Regions from separate parts of the Streptomyces sp. NPDC008125 genome, predicted to be linked through region 2. Evidence: riboswitches for the same ligand, from Rfam matches in the RefSeq annotation. Region 2 holds a riboswitch; the other holds the start of a gene.
What was found. Region 2 has a riboswitch for glycine ahead of gcvP (aminomethyl-transferring glycine dehydrogenase). Riboswitches for the same ligand answer to the same signal wherever they lie in the genome.

Region 1: linked by a shared signal. The riboswitch ahead of gcvT (glycine cleavage system aminomethyltransferase GcvT) and the one ahead of gcvP (aminomethyl-transferring glycine dehydrogenase) in region 2 are both predicted to bind glycine.

Annotation. Positions count from the first base shown of each region.
Region 1 covers NZ_JBIBHR010000009.1:263,309-266,706, reverse strand. Annotated here, with positions in the region: gene gcvH (glycine cleavage system protein GcvH) at 1-240, opposite strand, end outside; gene gcvT (glycine cleavage system aminomethyltransferase GcvT) at 386-1,513, opposite strand; glycine riboswitch at 1,662-1,759, opposite strand; partial or broken gene ACFZAX_RS17940 (AAA family ATPase) at 1,927-2,421, shown strand; gene ACFZAX_RS17935 (enhanced serine sensitivity protein SseB C-terminal domain-containing protein) at 2,707-3,398, shown strand, end outside.
Region 2 covers NZ_JBIBHR010000038.1:9,630-13,027, forward strand. Annotated here, with positions in the region: gene ACFZAX_RS34450 (DNA polymerase IV) at 1-717, shown strand, start outside; gene ACFZAX_RS34455 (PRC-barrel domain-containing protein) at 639-1,010, opposite strand; glycine riboswitch at 1,318-1,414, shown strand; gene gcvP (aminomethyl-transferring glycine dehydrogenase) at 1,606-3,398, shown strand, end outside.

The sequences.
Region 1 (3,398 bases), on a different contig from region 2:
CGCCGCGGTGACCTCGCCGGTGACCGGCGAGTACAGGTCGCTGACGGACTTGGTCGACTCCAGTTCGCCGCAGGTCTCGCCCGCGGTCACCGTGGAGCCGACCTCCGGAAGCTGGGCGTACACGACGTCACCGAGCGCGTTGGCCGCGTACTCGGTGATGCCGACGGTCGCCACGCCGTCCTCGACGGCCGACAGCCACTCGTGCTCCTTGCTGTACCGCAGCTGCTGGGGGTTGCTCATGACCTGAATTCTCCTGTACGCGGGTGGGTGCTGATGAACGATGGTCTTACGGGATGAGACGCGACTGCGTCACGTTCGGCCCGACGGGCGGGGCGTGGGCGGGGCGTGGGGGCGGGGCGTGGGCGGGCGCGACGGGCCCCGACGCCTACTTCCGACGCTTGTAGAAGGGCAGGGCCACGACCTCGTACGGCTCGTGGGTGCCCCGGATGTCGACGCCGACACCCTCGGTGCCGGGCGCGGCGAACGCCGCGTCCACGTACGCCATGGCGATCGGCTTGCCCAGCGTCGGGGAGGGGGCGCCGGAGGTGACCTCGCCGATCACCTTGGCGCCGGTCCCGCCCACGGCGACGACGGGGTAACCGGCACGCGGCACCCGGCGGCCCTCGGCGACCAGGCCGACGAGCTTGCGGGGCGGGGCGGTCCCGGCGCGCTCGGCGGCTGCGGTGAGCGCCTCGCGGCCCACGAAGTCGCCCTCCTTCTCGAACTTCACGACCCGGCCGAGGCCCGCGTCGAACGGGGTCAGCGCGGTGGTCAGCTCGTGCCCGTACAACGGCATGCCCGCCTCCAGGCGCAGCGTGTCGCGGCAGGAGAGCCCGCACGGGATCAGGCCGTGCGGGGCACCGGCCTCGGTGAGCGCCTGCCAGAGGGCCTCGGCGTGCTCGGGGGCGACGAAGAGCTCGAAGCCGTCCTCCCCGGTGTAGCCGGTACGGGCGATGAGCGCGGGCACCCCGGCGACCGTGCCGGGCAGGCCCGCGTAGTACTTCAGCCCGTCCAGGTCGGCGTCGGTGACGGCCTTCAGGACGGCGGGGGACGCGGGGCCCTGGACGGCGATCAGCGCGTAGGCGTCGCGGTCGTCGCGGACCTCGGCGTCGAAGCCCGCGACCCGCTCGGTCAGGGTGTCCAGGACGAGCTGGGCGTTGCCCGCGTTGGCGACCACGAGGTACTCGTCCTCGGCCAGGCGGTAGACGATGAGGTCGTCCAGAATGCCGCCGTCCTCGCGGACGATCATCGTGTAGCGGGCCCGGCCGACGCCGACCGTGCCGATGTCGCCGACGAGCGCGTGGTTCAGGAAGCGGACGGCCTCGGGGCCGGTGACGGCGATCTCGCCCATGTGGGAGAGGTCGAAGAGCCCGGCGCGGGTGCGCACCGCGTTGTGCTCGTCACGCTCGCTGGCGTACCGCAGCGGCATGTCCCAGCCGGCGAAGTCGGTCATGGTCGCGCCCAGCGAGCGATGCAGCGCATCGAGGGCGGTCGTACGGGGGGCGGTGCTCATGAGGTGGCTCCCAGGGCGCGCAGGGCATGACGACGAGGACGGTCCCTCCCCATCTGTCATCGGAACCTGAGAGGTTCGCCGAGAGGCCCCTGACGGGTCGGCTTGCACCTTGGGTGGAGCCGGTGACCGGCTCGCTTTTCAGATCTGCCTCATCCACGCGGTACGGGGCCTGAGAGATTCAAGGGAGGAACTTGCTCCTTCGGCGCCCGGCACACACGGTGGCCGGGACTCTCCCGCGTGGATTCAAACGGCCGGTATGCAGTTGCGCGCACATCATCGCACGCACGGCGGGCAGCCCCGGCGCCCGGTACCCCCGCCCCTGCCGCCGCCCGGCCTCCCGTCCGGGAGACTTGCCGCGCATTACCTTTTCTTTACACTTTGTGGGCAGGTGCTGGGGTGACTCGACAGGGGGAATGCCGATGTCGTTGCGACCGTACGCGGGGGTGGTGCGGTGGGGGGTCGCGGTGCGGCAGGCACCGCCCGCCGCCGAGAAGGAGCCGCCGGCCGTGCGCGACCTGCGCGGTGGGGCCGGGGACGGACCGCGGCGGCTGGAATTCGCCCCCGGGGACCTCGTCGTCGTCTCCGGCCTGCCCGGCAGCGGCAAGTCCACCCTGATCCGGCGTGCGGTCACCACCCGCGCCATCGACTCCCAGGACACCCGGGACCGCTTCACGGCGGCCCTGCCCCGCTTACTCCCGTACGCCCTCTACCGCCCGCTGGTCCGCGCAGCCCATTACTACGGGCTGCTCCGGGCGCTCCGCTCCGGCGAGGCGGTCGTCGTCCACGACTGCGGGACCCAGACCTGGGTCCGCCGCTGGCTGGCCCGCCACGCGGTGCGCCGGGGCCGCACCCTCCACCTGGTGCTGCTCGACGTGACCCCCGAGACGGCCCGGGCGGGCCAGCGCGAACGCGGACGCGGCGTCTCCGGCTACGCCTTCGCCCGGCACCGGCGCGCGGTCGGCCGGCTGCTGCGCGACACGGAGCGCGGTCTGCTGCCCCCGGGCTGCGCCTCCGCCGTGCTGCTGGACCGCCCGGCGGCGGGGGCGCTGCGGGCCATCGCCTTCCCGCGCCCGCCCGTCGGCGGCGCCCCGTCGCCGCCGGTTCCGGCGTCGGTGCCGGTGCCGGGACGCCGACGCCCGTCGGCGGTTACTGTTTCTGCCGCAGGACACGGTCGAGTAGAGGACACAGAGGCAGTGGACATCCCGGCACAGATGCCGCCCCAGCAGCTCCAGGGGTGGCCGGCGAACGAGCTCGAAGAAGTACTCAGCGCCTCACTGGGCGTCCCCGAGGCGACCGGCCGGCTCGTCGAGGTGCTCGGCCGCAGCCAGGTCTGGATTCCGCTGCCCAACGGCGGCAGTCCCGCCAGTGCCGACCTCGACCTGCCGACGATCGAACTCGACGGCGCCGCCTTCGTCCCCGTCTTCAGCTCCGAGGCGCAGTTCCTCGGCTGTGCCGGCACCCACCTCTCCTTCGCCGTCGCGCCGGCCCGCGAATTCGCGCGCGGACTGCCCCCGCAGCTCGGCATCGCCGTGAACCCGGGCGGGGCGGTCGGGCTCCCGCTGCCCCCCGCCGCCGTCGCCGAGCTCTGCCGCACCGGGAACACCCCGCTGGACGGACCGGCCGGCGGCGGCCGGGTGCGGCTGTGGGAGCCGGACTGGAAGGAGGAGCCGGTCGACTTCCTCGCCGCCGTCTCCGCGGAGTTCCGGCAGACCGGCCTGGTCGCCACCGCCCGGCGGGCCCTGGCCAGCATCGAGGGCGGCGACCCCGTCCTCTTCATCGGTGTCACCGGATTCCAGGCGTCGATGTGGGACGAGACGACGCGGAGCGTTCCCCTGGAGGCGCTGGGCCGCGCGCTCGGCCGCGTACAGGTGCCGTGGCCCGTCAA
Region 2 (3,398 bases):
GGGCGCTCGGGGCGCACCGTCGTGCTCAAGGTGCGCCGCTACGACTTCTCCACCCTGACCCGCTCCGAGACGCTGCGCGGCCCCACGGACGACCCCTCAGTGGTGCGTGAGGCCGCCGCGCGCCTCCTGGAGGGGGTGGACACCACCGGAGGCGTGCGGCTGCTGGGCGTGGGCGTCACGGGCCTGGCGGACTACACGCAGGAGGACCTCTTCGCGCAGGCGGCGCAGGCGGCGCAGGCCGAGCGGGCGGCGGAGGCCGGGCGGGCGGCGGAGGCCGGGCGGGCGGCCGGTGAACCGGCGGCTCCGGCTTCCGGGGCGGGCGTTGACGCGGAAGCGCCCAGCGAGGCGTCCGGCCCGCCGCCCGGGCTCCCCGGGGTGCCTCCCGGCCGGCAGGAGCACGAGGCCGCCGACGCGCTCGGGGACGAGGCCGCCGGGCTCGCCGCGCGACGGTGGTCCCCGGGCCACGACGTGCGGCACGGGACGTACGGTCACGGCTGGGTGCAGGGCAGCGGCGTCGGCCGGGTCACTGTGCGGTTCGAGCGGCCGGGCGACCCGCCCGGCCGGGTGCGCACGTTCCGGGTGGGCGACCCGGACCTGGTCCCGGCCGATCCGCTGCCGCTGGTGGCGGAGCCGGTGGACTACTCGTCCTGGCCGGCCAGCCTGCCGAAGTCCCGGTCCGGGCCCGGACCGGTCACGGAGGAGGAGTCGAGTCCGTAATGCCGGTACAGCTGAAGCTCCTGCTCGGGCGAGAGATGCCGCCCGACGCCGAAGTCCGGCGCGTCCCGGATCAGCGCGCGGTCGAACGGGACACGCAGGGTGTCCTCGACGAATGCGCTCGGCTCCAGGGGGACGAAGGCGTCCCTGCTGAACAGGCCGGTGCGTACGGCGGCCCACTCGGGGACGCCGGTGGCGTCGTCGAGGTAGACCTCGTCCACCGTGCCGATCTTGATGCCTGCGCGGTCGAATGCCTTGCGGCCGATCAGGCTGCGCGGATCGATGTCGGTCTGCACGGTGCCTCCCGCTGGTCGCGACGGCTGGGGCCAGGCCGTCTCTTCGAAGTGCCGTCTGCCGGGCGACGCGCGGCACGCTCGCCCGCCGCGTTGCCGGCATCGTCCTCGTGCGCCCCGTACGAGGACGATGCTCCGCCTCGTGATCGCACGCACCGGACGCCGCCCGGCCCGGCCTCCGGCCGAACGACGCCCCTTCGAAGACACGGCCGAGCAACTACTCCACAGCCACTACAGAAGTGCAGATTCCGGATATCGGCCACTCGAAGAATCGGCGAAGATCCCCGCTGGTAGGCTGGCACATGGCTGCTGACCCCGTGCGGGAGAGCCTCCGGTGGAGATTCCGGAGGCGCCGAAGGAGCAAATCCTCCCCGGAATCTCTCAGGCCCCCGTACCGCATGGACGAGGTCACTCTGGAAAGCAGGGCGGTCCGACCCGGCGCATGCCCGGTGCGGCCCACCCTCACCGACGGTGAAAGCCGGTACGCCCCAGGGCGCGCCGGTGAAGCTCTCAGGTCGAGATGACAGAGGGGGAGGCCGTACGGGCAGCCGCGCCGCGGTGCCCCTCGCAGGTCGTGCCAGACCAGGAGGCCTCCACCATGACCCCCCGCCGCACCCCGCTCTCCCAGCTGGAGCAGGGCATCCCCTTCGAACAGCGCCACATCGGGCCGGACGGCGAGGCCCGGGCGAAGATGCTCGCGCAGGTCGGATACGGCTCGCTCGACGAACTCACCGCCGCCGCGGTGCCCGACGTGATCAAGAGCACCGAGGCGCTGAACCTCCCGTCGGCGCGCACCGAGGCCGAGGTTCTGGCGGAGCTGCGTACGCTCGCCGACCGCAACCAGGTGGTCGCCCCGATGATCGGGCTCGGCTACTACGGCACCTTCACGCCTCCGGTCATCCTCCGCAACGTGCTGGAGAACCCCGCCTGGTACACGGCGTACACGCCCTACCAGCCGGAGATCTCGCAGGGCCGTCTGGAGGCCCTGCTCAACTTCCAGACCATGGTCGCCGAGCTCACCGGCCTGCCCACCTCCGGCGCCTCGCTGCTCGACGAGGGCACCGCCGCGGCCGAGGCCATGGCGCTGGCGCGGCGCGTCGGCAAGGTCAAGGGCGGGGTCTTCCTCGTCGACGCCGACACCCTGCCGCAGACGATCGCGGTCATCGAGACCCGCGCCGAGCCGACCGGTGTCGAGGTCGTCGTCGCCGACCTCGACGGCGGCATCCCGGCGGACATCGCCGAGCGCGGCGTCTTCGGCGTGCTGCTCCAGTACCCGGGTGCCTCCGGCGCCGTACGGAACATCGGTCCCGTGATCGAGCGTGCCCACGAGCTCGGCGCGGTCGTCACCGTCGCCGCCGACCTGCTGGCCCTCACCCTGCTCACCTCCCCCGGCGACCTCGGCGCGGACATCGCGGTCGGCACCACCCAGCGCTTCGGTGTGCCGATGGGCTTCGGTGGACCGCACGCCGGCTTCATGGCCGTACGCGAGAAGTTCGCCCGCTCGCTCCCCGGCCGCCTGGTCGGTGTCTCGGTGGACGCGGACGGCGACAAGGCGTACCGCCTGGCCCTTCAGACCCGCGAGCAGCACATCCGCCGCGAGAAGGCCACCAGCAACATCTGCACCGCGCAGGTCCTGCTCGCCGTGATGGCCGGCATGTACGCCGTCTACCACGGCCCCGACGGGCTGCGGACGATCGCCCGGCGCACCCACCGCTACGCGGCGATCCTCGCCGACGGGCTGCGGGCCGGGGGCGCCGAGGTCCTGCACGGCTCCTTCTTCGACACGCTGACCGTGCGGGTGCCCGGCAAGGCCGCCGAGGTCGTCGCCGACGCCCGGGAGCGCGGGGTCAACCTGCGGCTGGTCGACGCGGACCTGGTCTCCGTGGCCTGCGACGAGACGACCACCCGCGCCCACCTCGAATCCGTCTGGGCCGCCTTCGGCGCGCAGGGCGACGTCGAGGCGCTGGACGCCACCGCCGCCGACGCGCTCCCCGAGCAGCTGGTGCGCACCGACGACTTCCTCACCCACCCGGTCTTCCACCAGCACCGCTCGGAGACGGCGATGCTGCGCTACCTGCGGCGGCTCGCCGACCGCGACTACGCGCTCGACCGCGGCATGATCCCGCTCGGCTCCTGCACCATGAAGCTGAACGCGACCACCGAGATGGAGCCGATCACCTGGCCCGAGTTCGGTGCGCTGCACCCCTTCGCCCCCGCCGAGCAGGCGGAGGGCTTCCTCACCCTCATCCGTGAGCTGGAGGAGCGCCTCGCCGAGGTCACCGGCTACGACGCGGTGTCGATCCAGCCCAACGCCGGTTCGCAGGGCGAGTTCGCCGGCCTGCTGGCCGTCCGTGCCTACCACCGTGCCAACGGCGACGACCAGCGCACTGT